Regions from separate parts of the Nitrincola sp. genome, predicted to be linked through region 2. Evidence: riboswitches for the same ligand, from Rfam matches in the RefSeq annotation. Region 2 holds a riboswitch; each other region holds the start of a gene.

Region 1 (4,213 bases), on a different contig from region 2:
GAATGGGTTGAAAACAGGCTTGCACCGCTTGTTTGATATAGCGCCAGATCAGTTCAAGCGCACCAGCTATTTCAATGTGTATTATCAGAAAACCACGCTGATTGATGAGGTGGCGGCGTTTGCTGACTTGAATCGTGACCTGACAGTGACCGCCTGTTTTGGCAAGGATCGATCCAGTGGTCAGCTGTTTTCAAAGCAGGAAAGGGAGCGGTTACGGCAGTATGAGTCAGTGATCTGTACCCTGATGGAGGAGCATTGGCGAGACTATCAGCCGGATCAGCCTCAGCCAAAGAATGCAAAACCGCTGGTGAGTCGGTTGATCGATACGCTACGGGTTGAGCAAGCCATCAGTTTGACAGCAAGGCAGGCCGAAGTGGCCATGTTTATATTACAAGGCCATTCTTCCATTTCCATCAGCTTGAATCTGGGTATTAGTCCAGAAACGGTGAAAGTGTTTAGAAAGCAACTGTATGCCAAGTGCCAGATCTCTTCGCAAGCCGAGCTGTTTGCGCTACTCATGCCGGTTTTTTCGCGAATATCTGCACCCACGACTTCATCGAGTGAGTCGGAGAAATGATATTATCTGGAAGCCTAAAGTAGCCAAAGTGACCGCATGTACCCAACCAAACCCAGAGAGGCTCCTTTGACCCGCATAGCCATTTTTGCCGATGTTCAAAATATCTATTACACCACCCGCCAGGTGTTTGGACGGCAGTTTAATTACCGTGCCTTTTGGCAGCAGGCCAGTGAGCTGGGAGAGATCGTCGCCGCAACGGCCTACGCGATAGATCGCGAAGATCCGCAGCAGCAAAAGTTTCAGGAGGCGCTGCGCCATATAGGTTTTGAAGTGAAACTCAAACCCTATATCCAGCGCGGTGACGGCTCGGCGAAGGGGGATTGGGATGTCGGGATTGCTATCGATGCCTTACTCTGCGCCGAGGAGGTGGATCAGGTGATTTTATTATCCGGTGACGGTGATTTTGATCTGTTGTTGCACACACTACGTGACCGCTATCAGGTCCGCAGTCATCTGTTTAGTGTCCCCGGATTAACCGCGCAGTCGTTGATCAAGAGTGCCGATGAGTGGATAGCCATCGACGCTGCCTTGCTGCAATAAAAAGATAATATTGTTAATGCTTGTAGCGTGCCATTAGGCTAACTTGGTTGAACAATGCGTATGCCGAAGCCGTGATCCTGATGCGGCGAGACTTGATGAGAGGGTTGGGTAATGAGCTTCGATAGCAATTATGCTGCGTATCTGCGGAAACTTGAGGGTGCCTTGAAGGCTCACGACTTGATAGTCGAGTCTCAGAGGTTTGAATTTACTGCTAGTGCTCTTGCCTCCGCCAAGGCAGGTGATTGGAACGGGGCCGCTGTGGAGTTGCGTGACCTGTTGCAGCAAACCTTGAGTGGAAAGCTGTCTGCCAGCCACGAATTTCTTGATCACCCCTATGTTAGATGCATCGATTTAACGGCTCAGGAGCAAATATTTGTTGCCATCGTGAACAATCAGTCACGCGAATGGTATGGCACTGAGACGGCAATAAGCGCTTTCGATTTTCTGCTCGAAGATAAGCGTGGCTTGTTCCAGAACTGCCGGCGATTCCTCGATCTTGGTGGCCATCAACTGGTATGGACATGCTTCTATGCTAGGCGGGCTTCAGACGCACAGGTCGTTTCCTATGAGCCGTCGATACTCAATGTTGTGATCGGATTGTTCAATTGCCTAGTGAACGGCGTTGTCGAGCGGGTCGATGTCGTTCCTTTTGCTGTCCTTGCCTCGAATGCGACGCCCGGTGATGGTGATGAAGCCAAAATGCTCGTAGATTACATGACGGTTCCGCTACGAGCGCGCTGTATTGACGAGCGGGCCGACGGCCTATTTGATTTTATCAAAACTGATATCGAGGGGTATGAGTTTGAGTTGCTGAACGACCCGGTATACCTCAACCTGGTGAAACACGCACAGACGACCTGTTTAGAGCTTCATCTCGGTCATCTGGTGGGGCGGGGCGTTAACTTGCAGCAGTGGGTGGAGCGTTTGCAAGCAGCAAATATTCACGGAACTGAGCTTCATTCAGAAGTGGAAATGTACGAGTTTCTAGGAAATTGCGATCCCAATGGCTTTCATTGTGTACTTGTTAAGGCGGTGTAGCCAGCGCCCGGTATGGGCTAGAAAAAACAACTGCAGTGGCGTTTATAAGGTAGGGGTAGGTCGCTGCTCATCCCAGCACAGAGCTTTACTTAGTCCTTAAAACGCTCTAGTATTTTCGTAATCCGTTGGGGTGCCCGTAAAGGCTGAGAGGTGTTTTTAACACTAACCCATCGAACCTGATACGGGTAATACCGGCGAAGGGAACGGGTAGTTTGCTGTTGTATTCCCCCTTTTCTGTTCGCTCGTACGCCCGTTTTACCTGGAGCGTTTGAGTGATGTATTCAAAGTCTGATCTGCATTTGTTTTCTCTACACCCTGTTATTCGGGGGTGGTCATGTCGGTAATTTCTATCCTCGGTGCGGGTGTCGCTGGCCTTTGTGTTGCCAATGAACTCCTGTCGCGTGGTGCAGCTATTCGCGTGTTTGATAAACAGCCACAACCTGGCCCACACGCCTGCTCCTGGTGGGCGGGTGGCATGTTGGCTCCCTTTTGCGAGCGTGAAAGCGCGGAAGAACCGGTGATCAGGTTTGGCGCTGAGGCGATTGACTGGTGGAGTGAGCATACCGGTGTCGTCACCCGTAAGGGATCGCTGGTGTTGAGCACAACCCGTGATCGTAACGAGTTAGTCCGCTTCGGTAATCGCACCCGTGATTTTGCCTTGCTGAATGAAGCCGAGGTTGCCGAGCTGGAGCCGGATCTGGGTGGTCATATACGCCAGGCTCTGCATTTCAGTGGTGAGGCCCATCTGGACCCGCGTGAAGCCCTGCTGAAGCTGGCGCAAAACCTTACCGATGCCGGTGTGCCGATTGAAGCGGGTGAGCCGGAAGCCGGTAGTGTGATTATTGACTGCCGCGGCATGGCTGCACAGGATCAGTTGCCGGATATGCGTGGCGTTAAAGGTGAAATGCTGGTGCTGCACTGTCCCGGTTTGAATATTCAACGGCCGGTGCGCTTTATTCACCCGCGCATGCCGCTGTATATCGTCCCGCGTGGTGATGGCATTTATATGCTCGGCGCTACCATGCTGGAAACGGCTGAAGGTCATCGACTGACGGTGCGCTCAGTGCTGGAGCTGCTGTCAGCGGCCTATGCCCTGCATCCGGCCTTTGCGGAGGCAGAAATTATTGAAACCGGCGTGGATGTGCGCCCGGCCTTTGCCGATAACCTGCCGCGTATTCGCCGTATCGATAACATTATTTATATCAATGGGCTGTATCGCCATGGCTATCTGCTGTCGCCAGCTTTGGCACGCTTGACCGCCGATCTGTTGTTGCTGAATAAACAGCCGGAGGCGTTTTATGAATCTTCTCTATAACGGCGAAGCCCGTGAAACCCAAACCCGTTACCTGTCTGAATTGTTGCTTGAGTGCCAGGTGGATGAAAACGCCGTAGCTACCGCACTGAATGGTGACTTTGTGCCACGTTCCTTGCGTGCCAGCACCCCGTTGCAGGATGGTGATCGTGTTGAAGTCGTTGCACCGATGCAGGGAGGCTAGTATGAAGTCATTTTATGGTACTGAACTGGCCAGCGGGTTGATGCTTGGCACCGCGCTTTATCCCTCGCCAGCTATAATGGCTGAGGCTTTTGCGGTATCTGGCGCGGGGGTGGCAACCGTATCCTTGCGCCGTGAAAGTGTTGAAGGTCAGGCGTTTCGGGCGCTGATTAAAGATCTTAAGGTAAAACTCCTGCCCAATACTGCCGGTTGTTACTCGGTCAAAGAAGCGGTCACAACGGCGCATATGGCGCGGGAGCTGTTCGATACCCCCTGGATAAAACTGGAAGTCATCGGTCATGCCGATACCCTTCAACCCGATCCCTTCGGGCTGGTGGAAGCGGCACGTATTCTGGCCGAGGATGGCTTTGAGGTATTTCCCTACACCACTGATGATCTGGTGCTGGCGGATCGACTGGTCGAAGCGGGCTGCCGGGTGTTGATGCCCTGGGGCTCACCGATCGGTTCCGGCCTGGGACTGAATAATGAGTATGGCCTGCGCACTCTGCGTAACTATTTTCCGGATATTCCCTTGGTGGTCGACGCCGGGCTGGGCCTGCCCTCA
Region 2 (4,213 bases):
CGCCAGTGGGTAAAACGCGTCAGATTCAAGTCAGCCAGGAGTCGGGCGTAACTGGCATCATAGTCAGACACAGCAGGACGCAACTGCTGAAACGCAAAGGGCAAGGCAATCACAGCGTTCATCAAAATAACCGCAATCCAGCCATAAGCTTGCCAATCAACCCAGGGCATCAGCAGAATATATAATCCCACCGACACCACCATCGCTGGCACAACCAGAGGATAGAGTGCCACAGCTGCAACCCACTGGCGGAAGCCCTCTCGCCGTCCAGTACGCCAGAGTGACAGCAGCGCCAATGCCAGACAGACCGCCAGCAGCGCCGCGGCCACAGCTAATACCAGTGAGCGCATTATCACTGGTATTAGCTGGGTTTGCTGCAAAAAGGCCCAATCAGTCTGCCAGGCCAGCGGCAGCAACACCAGAATCGGCAATGTAAGAAACAACACACAGAGCAGATACCCCAACCGCCCGGACCAGCGGAACATAAGGCTCAGCCTAGGCAACCAGACGGGCCCCGCCTGCGCGGGTGCCAGCCATTGAAAACGCCCCATGCGACTGAAGACCATAAAAATACCGCCCGCTACCAGTAGCTGTGTCCAGGCCAGAAACAGTGCTTCTGATGGATTGAAATCATATTTCAGCGCCTGAAAAATCGCCACTTCCAGGGTGCTCGCCGAGGGCCCGCCGCCCAGTGCCAACACGACAGCAAAGCTGTTAAAACACAGCAGAAAAATAAACCCGCTGACCGCTGGCAGGACACCTCTGATCACCGGCCACTCAATCACTCTGAAACGCTGCCACCCGGTCATACCCAGTTGTGCCGAGAGCTTCCAGGTGTTCGCCGGAACACTTTGCCATTGAAAGGTTAAGACACGGATAGCAAAAGGCAGATTGAGAAACACATGTGCCAGCAAAATGCCATTGAGCCCATACAACCGCCAGCTTTCTCCCAACCAAGGGGTCAGCCAACCTGATCGACCGAAGAGGGCCACCAGCCCGGTAATCAATATCAGGGAGGGCATGACAAAACACAGCAAACACCAGCTCAGAAACCAGGGTTTACCCGGCAGTTTGGGATCTAAGGCCAGGCTACGCGCCAAGGGTAGAGCCAGCAGGGTCGACAGAGCCGCACTCAGCAGTGCCTGCCAGAGTGAAAAACGCAGCAACTCCCAGAACCAGCGCTCCTGTAACAGGTAACCATAAGGTTCAGCCTGACCCCAGCCTGCCAGAGCCAAAAATGCCAGCAGGCTGATCCCAACTATCAGGCACAGTGCCAACCAGCCAGGTAATTGAGCCAATGATAGCGGTCTGGCGGATGAAAAGTGTGTGACGGCCATATTAACGACTAACAGCATTGCGCCAGATATTAATCCATTCGCGCCGCTGCGCATCGACTTCATCTGAGCCAAAGCCGATAACCTCACGCTCCGCATCTGCAAAAGCGGCTGGCAAGTCGATATCACTACGCACCGGTAGCATCCAGTTGGTCTCGGGCAACAATGTCTGTGCCTCTTTACTCAGCAGGAAGGCCAAGAACGCCCGTCCCAGTTCAGGCTCACGGCTATAAGCTGATAGCGCCGCCACTTCCACCTGCGCCGTGTGTCCCTCTTCAAACCGGGTCGCCTGGTAGGCATCCATATCTTCTGCCAGTTGGTGATAGGCCGGTGAGGTAGAATAACTGAGTACATAATCGGCCTCGCCCTGCAGGAACATGCCATAGGCCTCCGACCAGCCTTTGGTAACCGTTACAGTATTCTCGGCAAGCTGCTGCCAGGCCTGTGCGGCGTCATCCTTATAGACAGCCTGCATCCAGTGCATCAGGCCCTGACCTGGCGTACTGGTACGCGGGTCCTGATAGATAATACTGGCATCACTGTTAATCAGCGCAGATAAAGACGTCGCAGGTTCGCTCACCTTGCGGCTATCGTAAATAAAGGCGAAGTAGCCAAAATCAAAGGGGATAAAATGACTATCCTGCCAATCCAGTGATTCACGTAACGGCCAGTCTGAAAGCGTAAAACCATGCGGCTGCACCAGGGCTAATCGACGCGCCTGCGGCATCAGCAGATCATCCAGCCCGACAATAACATCGGCACGGGTGCTGTCGCCTTCCAGCCGCAACCGATTTAACAGCGATACCCCATCATCACTGCTGGTGAAGTTCACCTCGCAATCACACTGGGCTTCAAACAGCTCTTTCAGCGCCGGACCCGGTCCCCAGCTAGTGGTAAAACTACTGTAGGTATAGACATTTAGTACACGCGCTTGCACGTTCACCGTTATCAGCAACAGCAACGCGACGGCCATCAGTTTGCAGGTATTGGTACGGATTTTCACAGCTGGACTCCGGAGATTCGATACCGGCTCAGAAAGGAATCAGCAACAGGCTGATATCTCAATTCCTACGCCAGTATTAACTGGATCAGGTTCAGCGGGTAAACTCTCAGCCTATTGGCACCCCGATGAGATAAACTGAGTATATCATGACCGACTTAAGGCACCACCTTTCAGCCATACTGCCCCAGGCAGTGCGGGACCACCTTCCCCCTATTCAATCGATGCAATTTTTGGGTCAGGGCAGCCGTAACCGGCACTGGCGGCTGCATACTGCGGAGCAGGTGTATATATGGCGTGAGTTTGGTGTGACACCACCGGGAGCAAACCGACAACTGGAATTGAAGGTACTAGAAACTCTGCAACCCAAACCCTGGGTACCCCGACTGGAGCTTTGCCTGCCAGAAGGCGTGTTGTTTGTGGCAGACGCCAATGCCGAACCTATGCAGGACACGCTAAACCCGCATCAGCGGCAGCAACTGTTACACGCCGTTGTAACGCTTTGGCAGCACCCCTTTGATGTGGCACCAAATGACTATGTGCAGTTGATTCACGACTATGCAGTGCTGGCGGGACCGTCCTACGACGCTTTGGCCGAGCAGCTGCTGGCTATTTGTTGCCACTGGAATACTAAGGATTTTTGTCTGATTCATCAGGACCTGCACCCCGGCAACCTGTTAATCACAGATCAAGGCATTCAATTGATCGACTGGGAATACGCTGTACGCGGTAATCCCTGGATCGATGCTGTGGCACTGCAGCGTATGCTGGGATTGAGTCCAGCTGAACGCCAGCTATTAGAAACCCGGCTACCCGACCTGGGATGCAATGATCCCTGGCAGGTCATGGGCCACTGGCTGACGCAGCTGGACAGCCTTTGGCAAGCCGCGCAAAAAGCGCAAAGCGTGGTATAATTCCAGATCAATTTAATCAACTATTTTGACCTTCCAGGTCGTTAACCCGGCGGTAGCTCCATGTCCACGATTGTTGTTTGTGCCCTGTATAAGTTTGTAACCCTGAACGACTATAAGCAGCTGCGACCAGAGTTGCAGGCGCTGCTGGAAAATGCACAGATTCGGGGCACCCTGCTACTGGCACAAGAAGGCGTTAACGGTACCCTGGCCGGCAGCCGTCAGGCGATAGACACGCTAAAAGACTGGTTTGCCGCCGATACGCGCTTTCAGGGCATAGATTACAAGGAATCGCTGGCTGACGAGCAGCCCTTCTACCGGACCAAGGTGAAACTGAAAAAAGAGATCGTTACGCTGGGCGTTGAAGGCATAGATCCGAAACAGGTTGTCGGAACCTATATTGAGCCAGCTGACTGGAATGCCCTGATCAGTGACCCGGATGTGCTGCTGGTGGATACCCGCAATGATTATGAAATCGGTCTAGGCACCTTTAAAGGTGCTATCAACCCGAAAACCGACAGCTTTCGCGAATTTCCAGCTTACGTCAAAAGCCAACTGGACAGCCAGAAGCACAAGAAAGTCGCCATGTTTTGTACCGGCGGCATACGTTGTGAAAAGAGCACCGCCTATTTGAAAGAGCAAGGTTTTGAAGACGTCTACCACCTGCATGGCGGTATTCTTAAATACCTTGAAGAAGTGCCTGAAACCGAGTCACTCTGGCAAGGAGAGTGCTTTGTATTCGACAATCGCGTCACCGTTGACCATGACCTGCAGCCAGGCCATTATTCACTCTGCGCCGGGTGTCGTATGCCCTTGTCTGACGCTGACAAGCAGCACCCTCAGTATGAAGAAGGGGTTAGCTGCCATCATTGTTACGACACTCAAACACCAGAGCAGCGTCAGCGCTATGCGGCCAGACAGCAGCAGATCAAACTGGCACGTGAGCGTGGCGAAGCACACCTGGGCAC
Region 3 (4,213 bases), on a different contig from region 2:
CCAAGCTCAGCACGCCGATTAATCTCTGCCTGAATACTCGGATCATAGAAAGATACCCTGTTACGTCCGGCATCTTTAGCTTGGTATTTGGCAACTTCAGCCTGATTAAGCAGATCATCGCTACTCAGGGTTTTGTCAGAAAATAGTTCAATACCAATGCTAACGGTTAAATAATGGGAATGCCCTTCCACCTCATATACTTTTGCTACGCTCGAACAGATATCCAGTGCCACCCGTTCAGCCTCCATAGCGGCTTCTGATTTCAGTCCCTGAGGAAGCTCCAGCAAAATAGCAAACTCATCACCGCCAACACGTGCCAGCAAATCCCCCTCTTTAAGCAGCAAACGAATTGTATCTGCAAAACTGACCAGCAACTGATCACCCGCCTGATGCCCGCGTATATCATTAATGGTTTTAAAGCGATCTATATCCAGCCAAAGTAGCGCATGGTAATTACTGACCCGCGAACTGGCACCAGCCGCATAGCGTAACTGCTCTTCTAACAAACGCCGGTTAGGCAACCCGGTCAGTGCATCGTAAAAAATCAGCCGGTGGTTTTCTTTCTCAGCCTGTATACGCCGCTCCATATCGTCACGAAAGCCCAACAGCGCACTGGCAATACGACCAAACTCGCCTCGTGATGTGTTCTTTAAACGCTCAATAGCCGGTAAACGCAATTCGTCTTCGGTATTATAAGACAACTTACTCAGTGCATCAGCAATATCACGCACATGACCACTGACTCGATAGGCAATGGCAAACACCATCAGCAACACCAACAACGTACCGACTAAGCCAAAAATAAAAATATGAACAAAGGCACGCTCATGCCGTGCCCGCGCTCGTTGTTCACGCAACATGGTCCGATCCGTCAGCAATATGGAGATACGTCCGGTAAAAATCGAAAACTGGTTAAAACTGGTTTGTGCCTGCGCAAAAAAAGAACCAGCCGTATCCGGGTCAATCGCAGCTATTTCTGTAGCCATTATCGCTAAGCTGCGATAGTCTGAAAAAGACTGTTGAAGCCCTTTTACAGAGTTATGATTAACTTCTTTAAGCAGGTTTGATTCAGCCAGACCATCAACCAGTTGTTGAATCTCAGCCAGATCATTAACCAATTGAGAGTGCTCGCGGTACAACTGAATATCAGTGAATTGATGCTTGCGGGCACCATCCAGCATAGTCACCACACGACTATGCAGTTCAGAAATATCCCGCTTAAATATAGACTCCATATGGAGGGTTTGCAGATCTTCCGCCTGTATATCACTGCTTTCGATATACTGGGACCTCAAACTGTTAAGTGAGAAGAATCCTATCAACAGTGACAGCACAAGCATGAGAAATGCTGGCAACAGGAACATCAGCAATACCGTTTTGCCAGCTCTCATCTGGACTACTCCTGCTCAGCCAGCAGCCTTGGCCAGTGATCTGGCTCTATACTGGCAATATAAGTAAATTGCTGTTGCTCTTGATTTGCTTCAATAATTACCAAGGTACCTTCAACTGGAAAGTACTCCATCACTTCCACCATATTGGGACCGTGTGCTACTAATACGCGATTATGACCAGGCGCCACAGCCGAAGATAAGAGGTGATGAGTTCTGGCGATGATAGGTTGCTTTTCTACATCCGTCAGTGCGGCTACATACATCAGTTCATTGTCCACCGCATAGCGGTTCAGACCAAACAGCAGGTCAGCCGTTTCTTTGGCCCGACATAACGGGCTGCTGTGGACCTCTCCGATAGGAATCTCTGCCTGACGCAAGTACTCACCGACCTGCGCCATTAATTGACGCCCGGCATCTGTTAATGGACGCTGCGTAGTGCAGTCTTGCAAATCTATGGGTACACGATCAGGGTAGGAGGTATCGGTTGGACCATGGCGAATAAACAGCACATAGCCACCTTCACGAATTAGATTCAATTGCTCTGGCGTCGCTGGACTTGGTGCGAACTCATCCGCTGCATAAGCCAACATACCCGAACAGGCAAGCACTAGTATTGGTAACCATTTATACATATCGATATCCACCCATACTTTATGGTCATTACAGAATAAACCTAAAGTTGCTTTAAAATCAAAGGATATAGGGTAGTTATAAAACGGGCATCTGCGTATTACCCATTAGTCATCAGTATCTCCCAGTAGAAACATCAGCTAAGGCTGGCCTGAGATTAAAAACATTAACTTTTACTGATATTAAATACTATTATCTGCCGCAGATTAAAGCGGCTACCCGCTTAAAATCGCCCTCTCAACCGAGTATGCTATAAGAGTTGCCGTACTAACGGCTGTTATATCCTAAGGGGTGGCATGATTACATGCCTGAGATGCGCTAAGCGAACCCTTTGAACCTGATCCGGATGATGCCGGCGTAGGAATAGGAAACCACTCTGAGTGATCTTTCTTCGCGCGCGACCGGGTCTTCGATACTAACCGGAGACTGACATGAAACCCTTCTACCCTTACCTGCTGTTCAGCACCGCGCTGATCAGCTCGGCCTGGCTCCATGCCAACGAATCCATAACTAGTGTTACCCTGAATGAAATTGTAGTTACATCAGGCTTTCGCCCTGCCGCTCAGGAAGCCATTCCCGCCAGCATTACGGTCATTTCGGCACAAACGCTCGAGCAGCAGCAAAGCCAGCACCTGGAAGGTGTGCTAAGCCTCGCACCCAACATTACCTCGGCTAAAGGCAGCTCACGCGCACGCTTCTACCAGATCCGAGGTGTCGGTGAGCGCAGCCAGTTTGTTGGACATGTGAATCCCTCTGTAGGTGTGTTGCTTGATGGTATCGACATGAGCAGCATTGCCGGAGCGGCTGGTCTGATGGATATTCAACAGGTTGAAGTTCTGCGCGGTCCACAAGGGACACTGTATGGTAGTAATGCCCTGGCGGGACTGATTAACATGCGCTCGAACGACCCAACAACACAACCAGAGGGACGCCTGGAAGCCAGCATCGGTAATTACAACAGTCACTCCCTGACCGGCATTTACAGCACACCGTTAAATGATAGCGCCGGACTGCGCCTGGCCATACAGCAGAATAGCAGTGACGGTTTCATGCGTAACGATCACCTGAACCGCAAAGACACCAATAATATCGATGAAACCTTCCTGCGCGCCAAGCTGCGCCTGGTGGCTAGCGATGACCTGTTAGTTGACCTGACCGGTTTTTATGCCGATATCAACAATGGCTATGATGCTTTCAGCCTGGACAATAACCGCCACACCCTGTCGGATGAACCGGGGCGCGACCGCCAGATCAGTAAAGCCCTGGCACTGCACAGTGTCTGGACTGGTGCTGAAACCTACCAACTGGAAACGCGCCTAAGCCATTCAGCTACCGACAGTGACTATGGTTATGATGAGGACTGGACGTTTGATGGTTTTCATCTGGATGGCTATTCCTATTATGATCAATATCGTCGCTCATCAGATACATCCACTGCCGAGTTACGCTGGGTTTCCATGCCAGGTGGAGAAATTTTCAATGATTCGACTCAATGGACTACAGGTGTTTATGCCTTCAGGCAAACAGCAGAATTAAATCGTATCCGTACCGATGTCTCCGATAATGTACAAAGCGACTTCTCAACCCGACGTTTATCTGTCTATGGTGAGCTGGAAACTCTGTTAAGCGACACGCTAATTCTGACTTCTGGCCTTCGCGCTGAACTCAGTAAGTCAAACTATGATGACTCCTTTGGCGTTAACTATCGCAAGACTGAACACCTCTGGGGTGGTCGCTTAGCTATCGATTATCTGATGAATCAAAACACTACGCTCTATGCCAGCTTGTCACGCGGTTATAAAGTGGGCGGTATTAACAGTGGTTTCGAGAAAGATAAACTTGCACCAGACTTACGAGAGTTTGGCACCGAAACCCTATGGAATTACGAAATAGGTAGCAAGGGCAGCTATTTGAACGACCGACTGCAAACACAAGCCTCCGTGTTTTATCAGCAACGCAAAGATGCTCAGTTACGTGGTAATTATCAGCCCGAAAATGAATTCAGCTTTATCGACTATATTTTCAATGCTAAGCGGGTAAATAATTACGGTGCCGAATTTCAGTTCAACTATGCACTGGATTCCGGGCTAAGTGTTTATGGGATGACGGGACTACTTCGTACACAAGTCAAAAAAATCAAGGAGGACCATCTGGACTTAAAGTCACGTCGTGATGTCGCCCATGCTCCGCAC

Evidence for each region. A riboswitch is a leader RNA that binds a small molecule or an ion and turns the genes downstream of it on or off. The one in region 2 is predicted to bind thiamine pyrophosphate.
Region 1: linked by a shared signal. The riboswitch ahead of ACN0R1_RS06485 (FAD-dependent oxidoreductase) and the one ahead of thiB (thiamine ABC transporter substrate binding subunit) in region 2 are both predicted to bind thiamine pyrophosphate.
Region 3: linked by a shared signal. The riboswitch ahead of ACN0R1_RS06540 (TonB-dependent receptor) and the one ahead of thiB (thiamine ABC transporter substrate binding subunit) in region 2 are both predicted to bind thiamine pyrophosphate.

What each region holds. Positions count from the first base shown of each region.
Region 1 covers NZ_JBLXDN010000006.1:74,191-78,403, forward strand. Annotated here, with positions in the region: gene ACN0R1_RS06470 (helix-turn-helix transcriptional regulator) at 1-577, shown strand, start outside; gene ACN0R1_RS06475 (NYN domain-containing protein) at 614-1,117, shown strand; gene ACN0R1_RS06480 (FkbM family methyltransferase) at 1,229-2,155, shown strand; TPP riboswitch at 2,272-2,375, shown strand; gene ACN0R1_RS06485 (FAD-dependent oxidoreductase) at 2,490-3,470, shown strand; gene thiS (sulfur carrier protein ThiS) at 3,454-3,651, shown strand; gene ACN0R1_RS06495 (thiazole synthase) at 3,653-4,213, shown strand, end outside.
Region 2 covers NZ_JBLXDN010000017.1:27,494-31,706, forward strand. Annotated here, with positions in the region: gene ACN0R1_RS13190 (thiamine/thiamine pyrophosphate ABC transporter permease ThiP) at 1-1,409, opposite strand, end outside; gene thiB (thiamine ABC transporter substrate binding subunit) at 1,339-2,337, opposite strand; TPP riboswitch at 2,383-2,472, opposite strand; gene ACN0R1_RS13200 (phosphotransferase) at 2,484-3,248, shown strand; gene ACN0R1_RS13205 (rhodanese-related sulfurtransferase) at 3,309-4,213, shown strand, end outside.
Region 3 covers NZ_JBLXDN010000006.1:86,776-90,988, reverse strand. Annotated here, with positions in the region: gene ACN0R1_RS06550 (putative bifunctional diguanylate cyclase/phosphodiesterase) at 1-1,391, opposite strand, end outside; gene ACN0R1_RS06545 (histidine phosphatase family protein) at 1,397-2,023, opposite strand; TPP riboswitch at 2,299-2,402, shown strand; gene ACN0R1_RS06540 (TonB-dependent receptor) at 2,453-4,213, shown strand, end outside.